Regions from separate parts of the Brevibacillus sp. LEMMJ03 genome, predicted to be linked through region 2. Evidence: riboswitches for the same ligand, from Rfam matches in the RefSeq annotation. Region 2 holds a riboswitch; each other region holds the start of a gene.

Region 1 (3,959 bases), on a different contig from region 2:
CGTGCACCGGTCATTCGTCCGGAACCCCTGCAAAACGGATCGAACTGGAAAGGCATGTACGGTATGGACATGAAAAAGGAAAAACCAGGTCACTGCTCTCAAGTGACCTGGTTTTGGGTAGGGTTACTCATGCAGGTGAAACGGTATCGTTGACACGACCACGTCTTTCCGATAGATCAGCGCGGCTTTCAGCAGGAATGCCGTTTGGTTGTGCAATAACGCATGCCACCATTTGCGGACGATGAACTGCGGGACGAGCACGGTAATAAACGCATCCCCTTCTTTTTCCTTCTCCAGGGTATCGATGTACTTCAAGAGCGGCGCAATCACGGTTCGGTAAGGCGAACGCAAAATAATCAACGGAACGTTCGGATTCCATTTTTCCCATTTTTCCCGCATTTGTCCCGCATGTTCATCATCAAAATCGACGGTGACCGCTACGATGTCATCCGAGATCCCCTTGGCGTACGAAATCGATTGCGCCACCACTTTGCTGATTCCGGAGATCGGGATAATGACTTTGGTCTTCACTTGCTGCGGATGGGCATGCAGATCCAGACGCAGTTCCTTTGCAATCTTGCTGTAATGGTTCCGGATCACGTAAAACATCCACACCACCACGGGAATGGCAACCGTGACCATCCATGCCCCTTCGGTGAATTTGGAAACGATCGTAATGACCGTAACCAGCCCCGTGATCAAGGTGCCGAATCCAATCACGGCAATGCGGGCAATGCCTTTCTTTTTCTCACGCAGGAGCGCTTTCATCATGCCCCATTGGGCGATCGTAAAGGACAGAAACACGCCAACGGCATACAGCGGAATCAACGCGTGCGTATCGCCATGAAAGACGAGTATCAGCAGAATGGACAGCACGCTGAGCAGCGCAATCCCGTTGGAAAACACAAGACGGTCTCCCCGCATTGTCAGCTTCCGGGGCAGGAAACGGTCTTGGGCAATGATCGAGGTCAACTGGGGGAATCCCGTGAAACTGGTATTGGCCGCCAGGAACAGAATGAGCGTTGTGGCCACCTGAATGACGTAGTACAGCGGCCCGCGGCCAAATACATGTTCCGCGATTTGCGACACTACCGTCTCATGTTCTTTGGGGGCGATTCCGAACGCATACGCCAACAGCGTAATCCCAAAAAACATCATCCCCAGCAAAAGCGACATCCATGTCATGGTGATCGCCGCATTGCGCGGCGCCGGCGACCGGAAAGCCGGCACGCCGTTGCTGATCGCTTCCACTCCGGTTAACGCCGAACAGCCTGACGCAAAAGCACGGAACAGCAGCAGCATCCCCGCCCACGTCCACATGTCAGCGGCGGGGGCTGCCCCCTGCGCGTGATAACCGTGCCAGCCCTCTTTCCAGATTTGGATCCCTCCCACCGCGATCATCAGCAGGATCGACAAGATAAAGAGGTACGTCGGGAAAGCGAACACGGTGGCCGATTCCCGAATGCCCCGCAGGTTCAGGATCATGAGGAGCATCACGAGAAAGACAGCCAGCTCCACTCTCCAGGGAAGCAAAGAAGGAAAGGCGGACAGCAGCGCTGCGACCCCGGAACTGATGCTGACGGCAACCGTGAGCACATAGTCGATCATCAACGCCGCTCCGGCCACCAGACTGGCAGGCGTGTTCACGTGCTCCCTGGCGACAATGTACGCCCCTCCCCCAGAGGGAAACGCATGGACAATCTGACGGTAGGAGAGCGTCACGACCGTCAGCAATACCAGAATCGCGATGGCGATCGGGAGGGAATAAGCAAACGCGCCGAATCCAATCAGGGCAAGCACGAGCAAAATCTCTTCCGTAGCGTACGCGACCGATGAGAGCGCATCTGACGAAAAGATCGCCAGCGCTTTCCATTTCGGCAATTTTTCGTGAGCGATTTGCCTTGTTCGCAATGGTGACCCAATGAAGAAACGCTTTAACTGACCAATTGTCATTCGTGACTGACCTTCCTTCGGGTTGGATTTGCCTGGAAAACGAGAAAAAAGGCCACAAAGGTAGTATTACCCTTGCAGCCGCAGCCTCGACATCACAAGTGCATCCCCCTTTCCACAACGCTTACGAGGTTAGCTGACGGATTCGGGCAGTGGAATTAGCCCTACGCATGTTCTGCGATTCACCCCAAAAAGTGGTTCCCCCGCTCTTTCGATTCAGCGTGTCACGATATGAAATTCTCCCTCCAAACATAATCCCGTCTCCCCCAACGTGCAACGGGTACGCCGCTCAATGAAAGCGCATACAAACCTGTCTATGTTTTTCTTTCGAATGAAATCGAATGCACACGCAATAACTCGTGATGGCGGATGGGATGAGCACACGAGGTTCTTTCCCAGGAAAACGCAGCAGGATAAAATAGAAATGGCAAACGCACCGCAGCCAGGCGCTGACGGAGTTTTCCCCGCTATGACCAGGGGGCCTCTTCCAAACACTCCGGCCGGTCGTTTTTCGGATTCCCGACCATCGCCGATACGGGATATGCCTTCATCGCCTGGGGATCGTACGGTACGAGCAGCGACTGCAGCCATTCCGCATCGAACCTGTCCCGGTCGAGCCACGCGCTCTCATGTTCCGGACGCAGTATCACCGGCATCCGGTCGTGGATGTCTGCGACGAGCTCGTTGGGCCGGGTGGTAATGATCGTGCAGGTGTGAAGCTTGTGGCCGTCAGGCGCCGTCCAGGTGTCAAACAGGCCGGCGAAGGCAAAGGGTTCTCCGTCCCGCATGGTGATGCGCATCGGCTGTTTCCCCCGGGCCATCTGCTTCCACTCGTAGAAGCCGTCGGCCGGGATCATGCAGCGCTTGCGTTCGAACAGCCGCCGAAAAGCCGGCTTCTCCCGCAGCGTTTCGGCGCGGGCGTTGATCATCTTGGAGCCGATCTTCTCGTCCCACGCCCACGACGGAACCAGGCCCCAGCGCAGTTGGCCGATTCTGCGGCGACCGCCGTCGGCAAGTATGGCCGGGATGGGCTGGCCGGGAGCAATGTTGTACCGCGGCTTCCATTCAAACGGGATGTCCTGCAGGTGAAATCGGCTCATCAGTTTTTCCGGGGCGGTGACCAGCGTGAAACGGCCGCACATGGGCAATCTCCCTCCTGCCACCAGCTTTCCCGGGCTCAAGGAAAAACATCCCCGTCCAAGCGAGGGAGGGTGTGGTGTTGTCTTCCCCTGACATTGGCGGAATCATGCAGCCAGCCCGCTTTCGAAATGTGGGATACTGTAAGAGATACACGAAAGAAGAATCTGGAGGATATCATGGAACTTTTGGACGTATTGAAAGCCTTGTCCAATGAAACGAGGCTGCAGATCATACAGTGGTTAAAACAACCGGACGTTCACTTTCCCAAACCGCTTCACGGAGACATCCACGAAGACGGGGTTTGCGTGAGCGACATTCAAAAAAAGGTGGGATTGTCCCAATCCACCGTGTCCCTGTATCTGTCCATGCTGCAAAAAGCGGGATTGATAAAAGCAAAACGGATTGGGCAATTTACGTATTACAAGCGGGATGAGGAAAACATCAAAAAAGTGATGGAACGGTTATCAAGGGATCTGTAAGGGGACGGATTTTTACACATTTACACTTTTGGGCTTGTAGGTTCCCTGCCCTTTCTTTTATTATTATATCGACAATTATAGATATATAGATATGGAGGGATCATCATGAACCGGTTTGACAACCACAAGGGTTACACGCGCATGTATCAGGAAAACAAACTGACGCTGGGGCTGTTCTTCCCGCTGGAATCATACCAAGGCAGCGTTCCGGAGATGGACATGGACAAGCAGCTGAAACTGGCCAAACGAGCGGAAGAGCTGAATTTTGCCGCATTGTGGGTCCGGGATGTTCCGCTGCATGACCCCCATTTCGGCGATGCGGGCCAAATGTATGATCCCTGGGTCTATCTGGGATATATTGCCGCCCATACCAAGGAGATCGCGCTGGGT
Region 2 (3,959 bases):
TTTTCAGGTTGTAGGCCTGTGACGTCTTGATGTAAATGGGGTTGCCGTCAGCGTCCGTGACCACCATTTTGTACATCAGGTCTTCCGGAAGCTGTGCCTCCAGCTCCCGCCGCTCGGTCGGATCCTTGAACACGCTGGAGTTCAACAACTGGTTGACCCGCACCTTCTCCGCCGTTTCCTTCTCGTACCGGTACTGGTTGTGCCGGTCCGTCTTCAACTGTTCCACGATGATGTCTTCGAAGACGAACTTGAACAGGAGCAGGTTGAGTACGATCAAGGCGATAAACGAGAGGAACAGCTTGTTCCGGATGCTCATCTACACTTTCTCCCCGATGAATACGTACCCCGTCCCCCATTGCGTTTTGATGAACTGGCGATCCGTCTCCAATTTTTCGCGCAGGTTCTTGATGTGCACGGTGACCGTGTTGAGCGAGCCGTAGCCGTATCCCCAGACGCGGTCGTAGATCTGCTCCCGCGTGAAGACGATGCCCGCGTTTTCGGCCAAAAAGGTAAGCAGTTGAAACTCCTTGGTGGACAGATCGATCTTTTGGTCGTTGACGTAAACGGAGTACGTTTCCTTGTGAATTTCCAGCCCCTTGAACTTCAGGACGGTAATGGAGGATGCCGAGGTCTCTTTCTCCGCCGCCTCCTCGCTGTGACGGCGAATGCGTTCGTAGCGGCGCAGGTGGGCGCGGATGCGGGCAAGCAGTTCTTCCGTGTCAAACGGCTTGGTGATGTAGTCGTCGGCGCCGATCTCAAAGCCGACCACCTTGTCGACCGCTTTGCCCTTGGCGCTGAGAAAGAGGATGGGCAGCTCCCACTCGCGGCGAATCTGCGAGCAGAGCTCGTAGCCGCTCATGCCGGGCATCATGATGTCGAGCAGAATCAGGTTGGGCTTGGTGCCCGACTTCAGCAGTTCCAGCGCCTGCTCGCTGCTCTGCGCCGTGGAAACGTCGTATCCTTCGCTTCCCAAAATATCTTCCAGCAGCTCGAGTATTTCCTCGTTGTCGTCCACAATCAAAACATGGTCTTTCACCGGTACTCTCCCCCAGTCACCACATGTGTTCTGGTCCTATTCCTTTTATCATATCACGGTTTGCCCGCACGCGGGGACATAATCCCGTCCTTCCCGGCCGGACAGTCCAGGCAGCGTCGAAAAACGGATGTTACTACCTCTTGACACCAGGTGCTAAACAAATCCAGAAAAAGCCAGAGACCTGTCGTCCCTGGCTTGTACGCTGTGCGTCGATTACTGCTGCTGCCGCGGTTGTGATTGCTGCTGCTGTTGAGTTTGCTGCTGTTGTGGAGTCTGGGGCTGTTGTTTCGATTGTTCTTGCTGCCGCTGCGGCTGCTGCTTCGCATCGGGCAGCGATGCTGCTTGTACCGGTTTCTTTTTCTGTGGAGCCTCGGCAATGGCCTCAAGCACAGGCAGGGCAATCCGTTTGGCGCCCACAAAGCGCTTGCCCCAGTAATACGGATCGTTCAGCCTCGTGTTGACGACTCCTTTGCCGCTCTCCGCGTGTACAAACATGCCGTTTCCGATGTAGATGCCCACGTGTGAAATGCTGCGCCCGTTGGTGTTGAAAAAGACCAGGTCACCCGGCTGGAGATCGCTGCGGGACACCGGTACTCCCAACTTGAATTGGGCGGACGACGAATGAGGCAGATCTACACCCAGCGCGTCAAACACATAGCGCGTAAAACCGGAGCAGTCAAATCCGTTTTTGGTCGTGCCGGACGACTTGTAAGGAGCGCCGTACAGGTCGTTGACGACACCCATCAAGGAAGATTCCTCCTGGGCGTGTGCAGCGCCGGCTCCCATTGCAAGCATCCCGGCGATGAAGAGAGTAACCACCGTTTTGCGCAAGAGAAACTGCTCCTTTCCTGAGCCTACGAGGTTAGCTGATGGGTTCGGTCGAAAGGATTGCCCTAGGCGGCCGGCAAGCGGCGGCCATTCACCCCGAAAAACGTGGGTCCCCCGTTTCCGCATAGCGGAATTCGGCTAATTTCGATGTTTTTTTACACGCACTCCAGCACAATTCAACACGTGTCCGATTTTTCCTGTCTTTTTGCTTGGTTGTTCACAATTTTGACACAAAATGTTGTCATAAATCGGAAACGATTCGTGTCGACCATGCCGGCGCACGATTCGCCAAAGCGCGGGTGCATGCTTGTCCGATTGCGGAAGGAAGGCGTCTCCGCCCCGGGACGGAGGGAAAAACCAACCGCCCGCCCGTTATGGCGAGCCCTGTCAGCCGTCTACAATAAAGCCATGAGGGTGACACCCAAACAAAGTCGATGGGAGGGTAGCAGTTGATGAGCGAGCGGTCTGGAAAAGTGCTTCTCGGACTGGTCCTGCTGCTCATAGGCGGGTTGGTCTTGCTGGATCAGATCGGCATTGACGGCGGCGATCTGCTCGGTGTGCTGATTCCCGGGCTGATCATGCTGTACGGCGCCCGCAAAGTGATGGGAAGTTCAGGTTCGCGTTTTAGCGGCGTACTGATCTTTCTGTTCGGGTTCCTGATGCTGATCGGCAAGCTGCATCTGCTGTTTCACGCCGTGCTGGCCATCGGGGTCATTTACCTGGGCTTCCGCTTGCTTCGCCAACGGGATGTGCCGGATCACCCGGTTCCGACCGTCTGGGAGCGGCAGTGGGCACAGCGCGTGCTGCGAGAAAATGACGCATTGGATCGATGGGAGCAAAGCGTAACCAAGCGGCAGCAGCCGTAATCCCCGCGCCGGCATGGCCGGGTCGCAGGACAAGGATGTTAAAACAACCATGATCATGTGATATGATGAGGAGGACAAGTGACAATGGGTATCTTGAAACGCTTGCGTGATTTGACGGTGGCTTCGGTGAACGACGTGCTGGATTCGATGGAAGATCCGGTGGTAATGCTGAACCAGTACATGCGTGACATGGAAGTGGAGATCGGCCAGGTGGAAGTGGCCGTCGCCCGTCAGGTGGCGCTGGAGAAGAAATTCCGCCAGCAGTGGGAAGAGGCGCTCGCCCTCGTGGAAAAACGGGATCGCCAGGTAAAACTGGCGCTAACCGAAGGCGAAGACGAACTGGCGCGCCGCGCGCTTGCCGACAAGAAGCAGTACGAAGCGCGTGCCCAGGAGTACGAGGCGCTCTACCAGTCCGCTTCGGAAGCGGCGCAAAAGATGCGCGAAAAGCTGGCTGAGCTGAAAGAAGAGTTTTACAAGATGCGGGCGAAAAAATACACCCTGATGGCCCGCGCCCAAGTAGCCAAGACGCAGAAGCAGGTGAATCAGGCCATCGTCGGGATGGGCAGCGAAACGGCGAGCCGCGGATTTGCCCGGATGGAAGAAAAAGTGATGCGCATGGAGGCGGAAGCGGATTTAAGCGGCCAGTGGCGCAATACCAGCGCAGGCTTGGACCACTCCCTGAGCAAATGGGAGAAGGACGACCTGGACGCCGAACTGGCGAAGATCAAAGCCTCCCTGCTTGAACAGAAGGAAACGCCGCAGCAAACGGAACAGGCGTAAGCGAGAGGAACGGCGGCGTTTGATGTAGAATAGAACCAAAGGCAGCCTGGGAAACAGGCTGCTTTTCCCCTAGAGGAGGTTCTTTTTTTGGCAGACTTCTTGGTGTTTTTGCGACGGTTTATCGCCGAACCCGGACGTGTCGGCAGCATCATCCCCAGCTCCCGGTTTCTCTGCGCGCGCATGCTGAGCCGCGTGGATTGGGCAAACGCTGGCGTCATCGTTGAACTGGGGCCGGGCACGGGTGTGTTTACCCAGGCCATTCTCCAGAAAAAGCGGCCGGACGCCCGTTATCTTCTGGTTGAGCGTGATCCCCAGTTTCGGGCCGTGCTGCGCGACCGGTTTCCCGAGGTGCCGATTCGGGAAGAGGCCATGAAGCTTGGCCAGTATATGGAGGAAATGAGGTTGGGCAAAGCCGACGTAATCATCTCGGGCCTTCCTTTTGCCATCTT
Region 3 (3,959 bases), on a different contig from region 2:
AGTTCGCCGTTCACCTCGATCGTCCCGGAAGTGGGTTCTTCCAGCGTCATCAGCAGGCGGGCCAGCGTCGTCTTGCCGGAACCGCTCGGACCGATCACGGCCACCTTTTCTGCGGGCGCGATGTCCAGGTCAATCTCGTGCAGAATCGTCAGGTCGCCAAACGTCTTGCTTACGCTGCGGTACCGGACGATGGGATCGGCGGTCTGCCGGGTGTTGTTCATGCCACTCCCCTCCTTTTACCGCTGTGTCAGTTTGCTCTCCAGCCTGCGAATCAGCAGGGAGGAGGCGTAGCTGAGCAGGAAAAACAGCATCCCTGCCAGCGTAAAGGCCTCCAGGTAGCGAAACGAGGCCGAACCGATCATCTTGGCGGTCATCAGCATTTCCACCAGAGTGATGGCCGACAGCACCGGCGTTTCCTTGAACATGACGATCAGGTAGTTGCCCAGCACCGGTATGATCGGGCGGATCGCCTGGGGAAGGATGATGCGCGTCCACGTCTGTCGTCTGGAAAAGTTCAGCGCCGTCGCCGCCTCCCACTGTCCCCGGGGAACGGACTCAATTCCCGAACGGTACACTTCAGCCAGGTAGGCGCTGTAGTGAATGCCCAATCCCAGGACGCCTGCCGCAAACGGCGGCAGGGAAATGCCTGCCGAGGGGAGACCGTAGAAGAGCACGTACAGTTGGACCAGGAGCGGCGTGCTGCGAACGAACTCGATGACGCCCGCCGCGGCGAGAGACACGCCCCTCGGCTTCGCCCGCCGCGCGAACGCCAGCAGCAGTCCGCCGACAAGCGCGAGGGCAAAGCCGGCCAGGGTAGCGGCAATGGTCGTCTGTACGGCTCTCAACAGCTCAGGCGCAATCTGCCACGCAAACGGCCAGCTCCACACGGCTTACACCCTCCCCGCCGTCAGACGCCGCTCCAGCCCGCGCATGCCCAGCGTCAGCGGGTACGCCAGGGCAAAGTAGACGACCAGAACGAGCGCGAATATTTCGAAGGTTCGGGACGCGTCAAACGTGCGCAGCACCATCCCCTGAAAGGTGAGATCGGCCAGTGTGATCAGCGAGATCAGGGAGGTTCCCTTCAACAGCTCGATCAGCAGATTGCCGAAGGACGGAATCATCATGACAAACGCCTGCGGCAGGATCACCCGCCGCATCCGCTGCCACGGCGTCATGTTCAGGGCGATGGCCGCTTCCGTCTGCCCTCTGGGGACGGCCAGGACGGCGCTTCTCACCACTTCCGAGCCGTAGGCGCCGTGGTTGAGTCCCAAGGCGATCACCCCCGCCGCCAGCGGAGGCAGCTCCACTCCCAACAGCGGCAGCGCGTAATACAGCCAGAACAACTGAACCAAGAGCGAGGTGCCGCGAAACACCTCCACGTAGACGGCGGTCAGCGCACGAACGCTTTTCCGCCTGGAGAGGCGCCCGAATCCGGCCAGAAACGATGCCGCGAAAGCGACGAGCGCGGACAGGACGGTCACTTCCACGGTCAGGGCGGCTCCTTTTGCAAGCGAGGGAAGCAGGTCAAACAGGGACACGTTCCATCACATCCTTTCGTTTGAACGAAATCGGCTCAGGGCCGCGACAGCTCCGCCGCCGTTTCCTCCCCTGGCAGCTCCTGCTCCGTGAAGCCAAACGGCTCCAGGATGTGCAGCAGCTCGCCCGACTCCATCAGCTTTTGCAGCTCGCGGTTGTACGCGTCGACGAAATCCTGGTCCTCTTTGCGGAAGGCGGCCGCGCCGTACCCGCGGACGCTTTTGCCGTCGATGACCGGATGCACGAAATCCATGACCCTCTCCAGTTCGGGGTCCTTGGCGCTGTCCAGCACGGCCTGCAGAGAGGGACCCGTCATCGTGATCGCGTCCGCCCGCCCCGCCTGCAGTGCCGCAACGGCGGACGGCTGATCGGGCACCACCACCATCTGCGAAGGCTTCACGCCCGACTTCTGCAGGTACTCCATCTCAATCGCTCCGCTCATCACGGCCACCCTCGCTTGCGGTTGGGCCGCGATGTCCGGGTAGCTGCGCAAGTTGAGCGGGTTCCCCTTCTTGACCGCCAGCGCCTCCCCGATGCCGTACTCCGGGTTGGCGAAGGCCACTTCCTGCGCCCGCTGCGGCGTGATGTACATGCCCGCGGTGATGACGTCAAAACGCTTTGCCTTCAGACCGGGAATCAGCGACCCGAACTCGGTAAGCACCCCGTTGATCTCAGGGATGCCCAGCCGCTTCAGGATCACCCGCGCCACTTCCACCGCTTCCCCGGTCAGTTTGCCGTCAGGCGTGGCGTAGGCGTACGGCTTCTCGTTGGCGAACCCGACCGTGACAAAACCTTGACGCTTCGCCTTTTCCAGCGTGGTTTCCGCCGCTTCCCCCGCGCGGGGCGAGGCGGCCTGCTGCTGGGCGCATCCCGCCGCCAGCAGTGCGGCAGACAACAGCGCCGTCCAAGCGGCTGCCCACGTTCTTCTCCTGTTCATTCGCACCTCTCCTTTCTTCGTCAACGGATAGAAAAAAATCGGCGCACTGCTTCCGCAACTGGAGGGCCGTTCCAGACGGAAAGCGAATGCGCCGACTGTTTTCCTGCAAACAAAACGGAAAACCTGACGTGGGTACAGGGGGACTGCCCGAACGGGTGCCGGACAGCCCTCTGCACGCAACACAAGCGGATGTCGTGTACGAGTAAGATCGATCTGCTTTAGCCGACGAGGTTAGCTGACGGGTAGGATGGCAGAAGCATCCCTTCTGTTTGGAACAGAATTAACCCCAGAAGATGGTTCCCCCGTTTCCGTCATCAACGGAACTAGGCCCGTATGTGGTTGGATGATGATACGGCACGCTCCTTTTGCCATTTTGGCGTTCTCGAACATGGGGTTCATGTTACCATACTCCCGCCCCTGCCTCATCCCCGGTAATCCCGGATATTCACGCATCAGGCCCGCTCAGCCGCAGTTACCTGGAATTACCAGTCTCATCCAAAAAGATCCTTCCATATCCTACTGTGTTCATTCCTGGTAAAAACGTTGACTCCTGTCCTCCCTGCTGCGCCGGGTGGGGCTTGGCTGGTCGCACCGACCGGGAACCCGCGTTGAAACCGCCGTCACGCGGCGGCGTATAAACTAGTGGAAATCAAACCAAAAGGTGGGAATAGACAGTGGCCTGGACGAAACGATCTCTTCAAATTGGCCTGCCGCTCTCCCTGTTGGGCATCTTGCTGCTCCCCGTGTTCATGGCGGTGTTGAAATGGCTGTTCGTCTACCCGGAACAGACGTGGCTGATGTCCCACATGTCGCTGCTGCTCGCCTGTCTGGCGGGCCTCTTCATTCTGCCCGCCTTTGTCGTAAAAAAGGGCGTCAAACTGATCCTGGGCGGGGTGACGATCCTCTTTCTCTGGCTGACCATGAACACCTATGCGTATGTGGATCGCGAGGGTGTCCATCTGAACCCGTTCTTCGGCAGGGAAACGCTCTACGCCTGGAACCAGGTCCAAAAGACCGAAATCGGGGTCGGCCTCACGGGAAAAAAAGCGGATACGGCAGAAGTGTATATGCGGTTTACGTTCAAGGATGGCACACAAAAGCAGATCGGCTGCTGGTTCGTCTCCGATGCGGTGTTTGCCAAGGAAATGATGGAACAGCACGGTCTGCCGGTCACTCTGCTGCCGATCAGCGAGCAGGCGTACGAGCGCATCGGACAGTGGCCTGTTGCCGATCAGCTTGAGCTGCAGCAACTCTACACGGGAACCTCTACCTGACACGACAAAACGCATCAGGCGGACAGCGCGCCAGCCGTCCTGCCGGATGCGTTTTCTCGCAAAACCTCGTTTCCCCTCCCAAAGGACGGGAACGGTGCGGCTGCATAGGATGAAAACAACGCAGTACCACCGGCCGAGGAGGTGAAGATCATCCCGTACCACATCCGCATTTCCATCTCCAGGCTGCGGCTGGATCTGTACGACGGTCAGCG

Evidence for each region. A riboswitch is a leader RNA that binds a small molecule or an ion and turns the genes downstream of it on or off. The one in region 2 is predicted to bind cyclic di-AMP.
Region 1: linked by a shared signal. The riboswitch ahead of FOI68_RS07260 (APC family permease) and the one ahead of FOI68_RS13380 (C40 family peptidase) in region 2 are both predicted to bind cyclic di-AMP.
Region 3: linked by a shared signal. The riboswitch ahead of ehuB (ectoine/hydroxyectoine ABC transporter substrate-binding protein EhuB) and the one ahead of FOI68_RS13380 (C40 family peptidase) in region 2 are both predicted to bind cyclic di-AMP.

Annotation. Positions count from the first base shown of each region.
Region 1 covers NZ_VKJN01000004.1:187,227-191,185, reverse strand. The annotation lists gene FOI68_RS07260 (APC family permease) at 124-1,947, opposite strand; cyclic di-AMP (ydaO/yuaA leader) riboswitch at 2,057-2,182, opposite strand; gene FOI68_RS07255 (SOS response-associated peptidase) at 2,418-3,092, opposite strand; gene FOI68_RS07250 (ArsR/SmtB family transcription factor) at 3,267-3,569, shown strand; gene FOI68_RS07245 (LLM class oxidoreductase) at 3,675-3,959, shown strand, end outside.
Region 2 covers NZ_VKJN01000009.1:146,604-150,562, forward strand. The annotation lists gene FOI68_RS13370 (sensor histidine kinase) at 1-316, opposite strand, end outside; gene FOI68_RS13375 (response regulator transcription factor) at 317-1,036, opposite strand; gene FOI68_RS13380 (C40 family peptidase) at 1,250-1,867, opposite strand; cyclic di-AMP (ydaO/yuaA leader) riboswitch at 1,873-2,014, opposite strand; gene FOI68_RS13385 (LiaF transmembrane domain-containing protein) at 2,317-2,730, shown strand; gene FOI68_RS13390 (PspA/IM30 family protein) at 2,815-3,510, shown strand; gene FOI68_RS13395 (class I SAM-dependent methyltransferase) at 3,598-3,959, shown strand, end outside.
Region 3 covers NZ_VKJN01000003.1:21,944-25,902, reverse strand. The annotation lists gene ehuA (ectoine/hydroxyectoine ABC transporter ATP-binding protein EhuA) at 1-221, opposite strand, end outside; gene ehuD (ectoine/hydroxyectoine ABC transporter permease subunit EhuD) at 237-887, opposite strand; gene ehuC (ectoine/hydroxyectoine ABC transporter permease subunit EhuC) at 891-1,538, opposite strand; gene ehuB (ectoine/hydroxyectoine ABC transporter substrate-binding protein EhuB) at 1,574-2,473, opposite strand; cyclic di-AMP (ydaO/yuaA leader) riboswitch at 2,678-2,813, opposite strand; gene FOI68_RS04815 (hypothetical protein) at 3,148-3,747, shown strand; gene FOI68_RS04810 (L,D-transpeptidase) at 3,898-3,959, shown strand, end outside.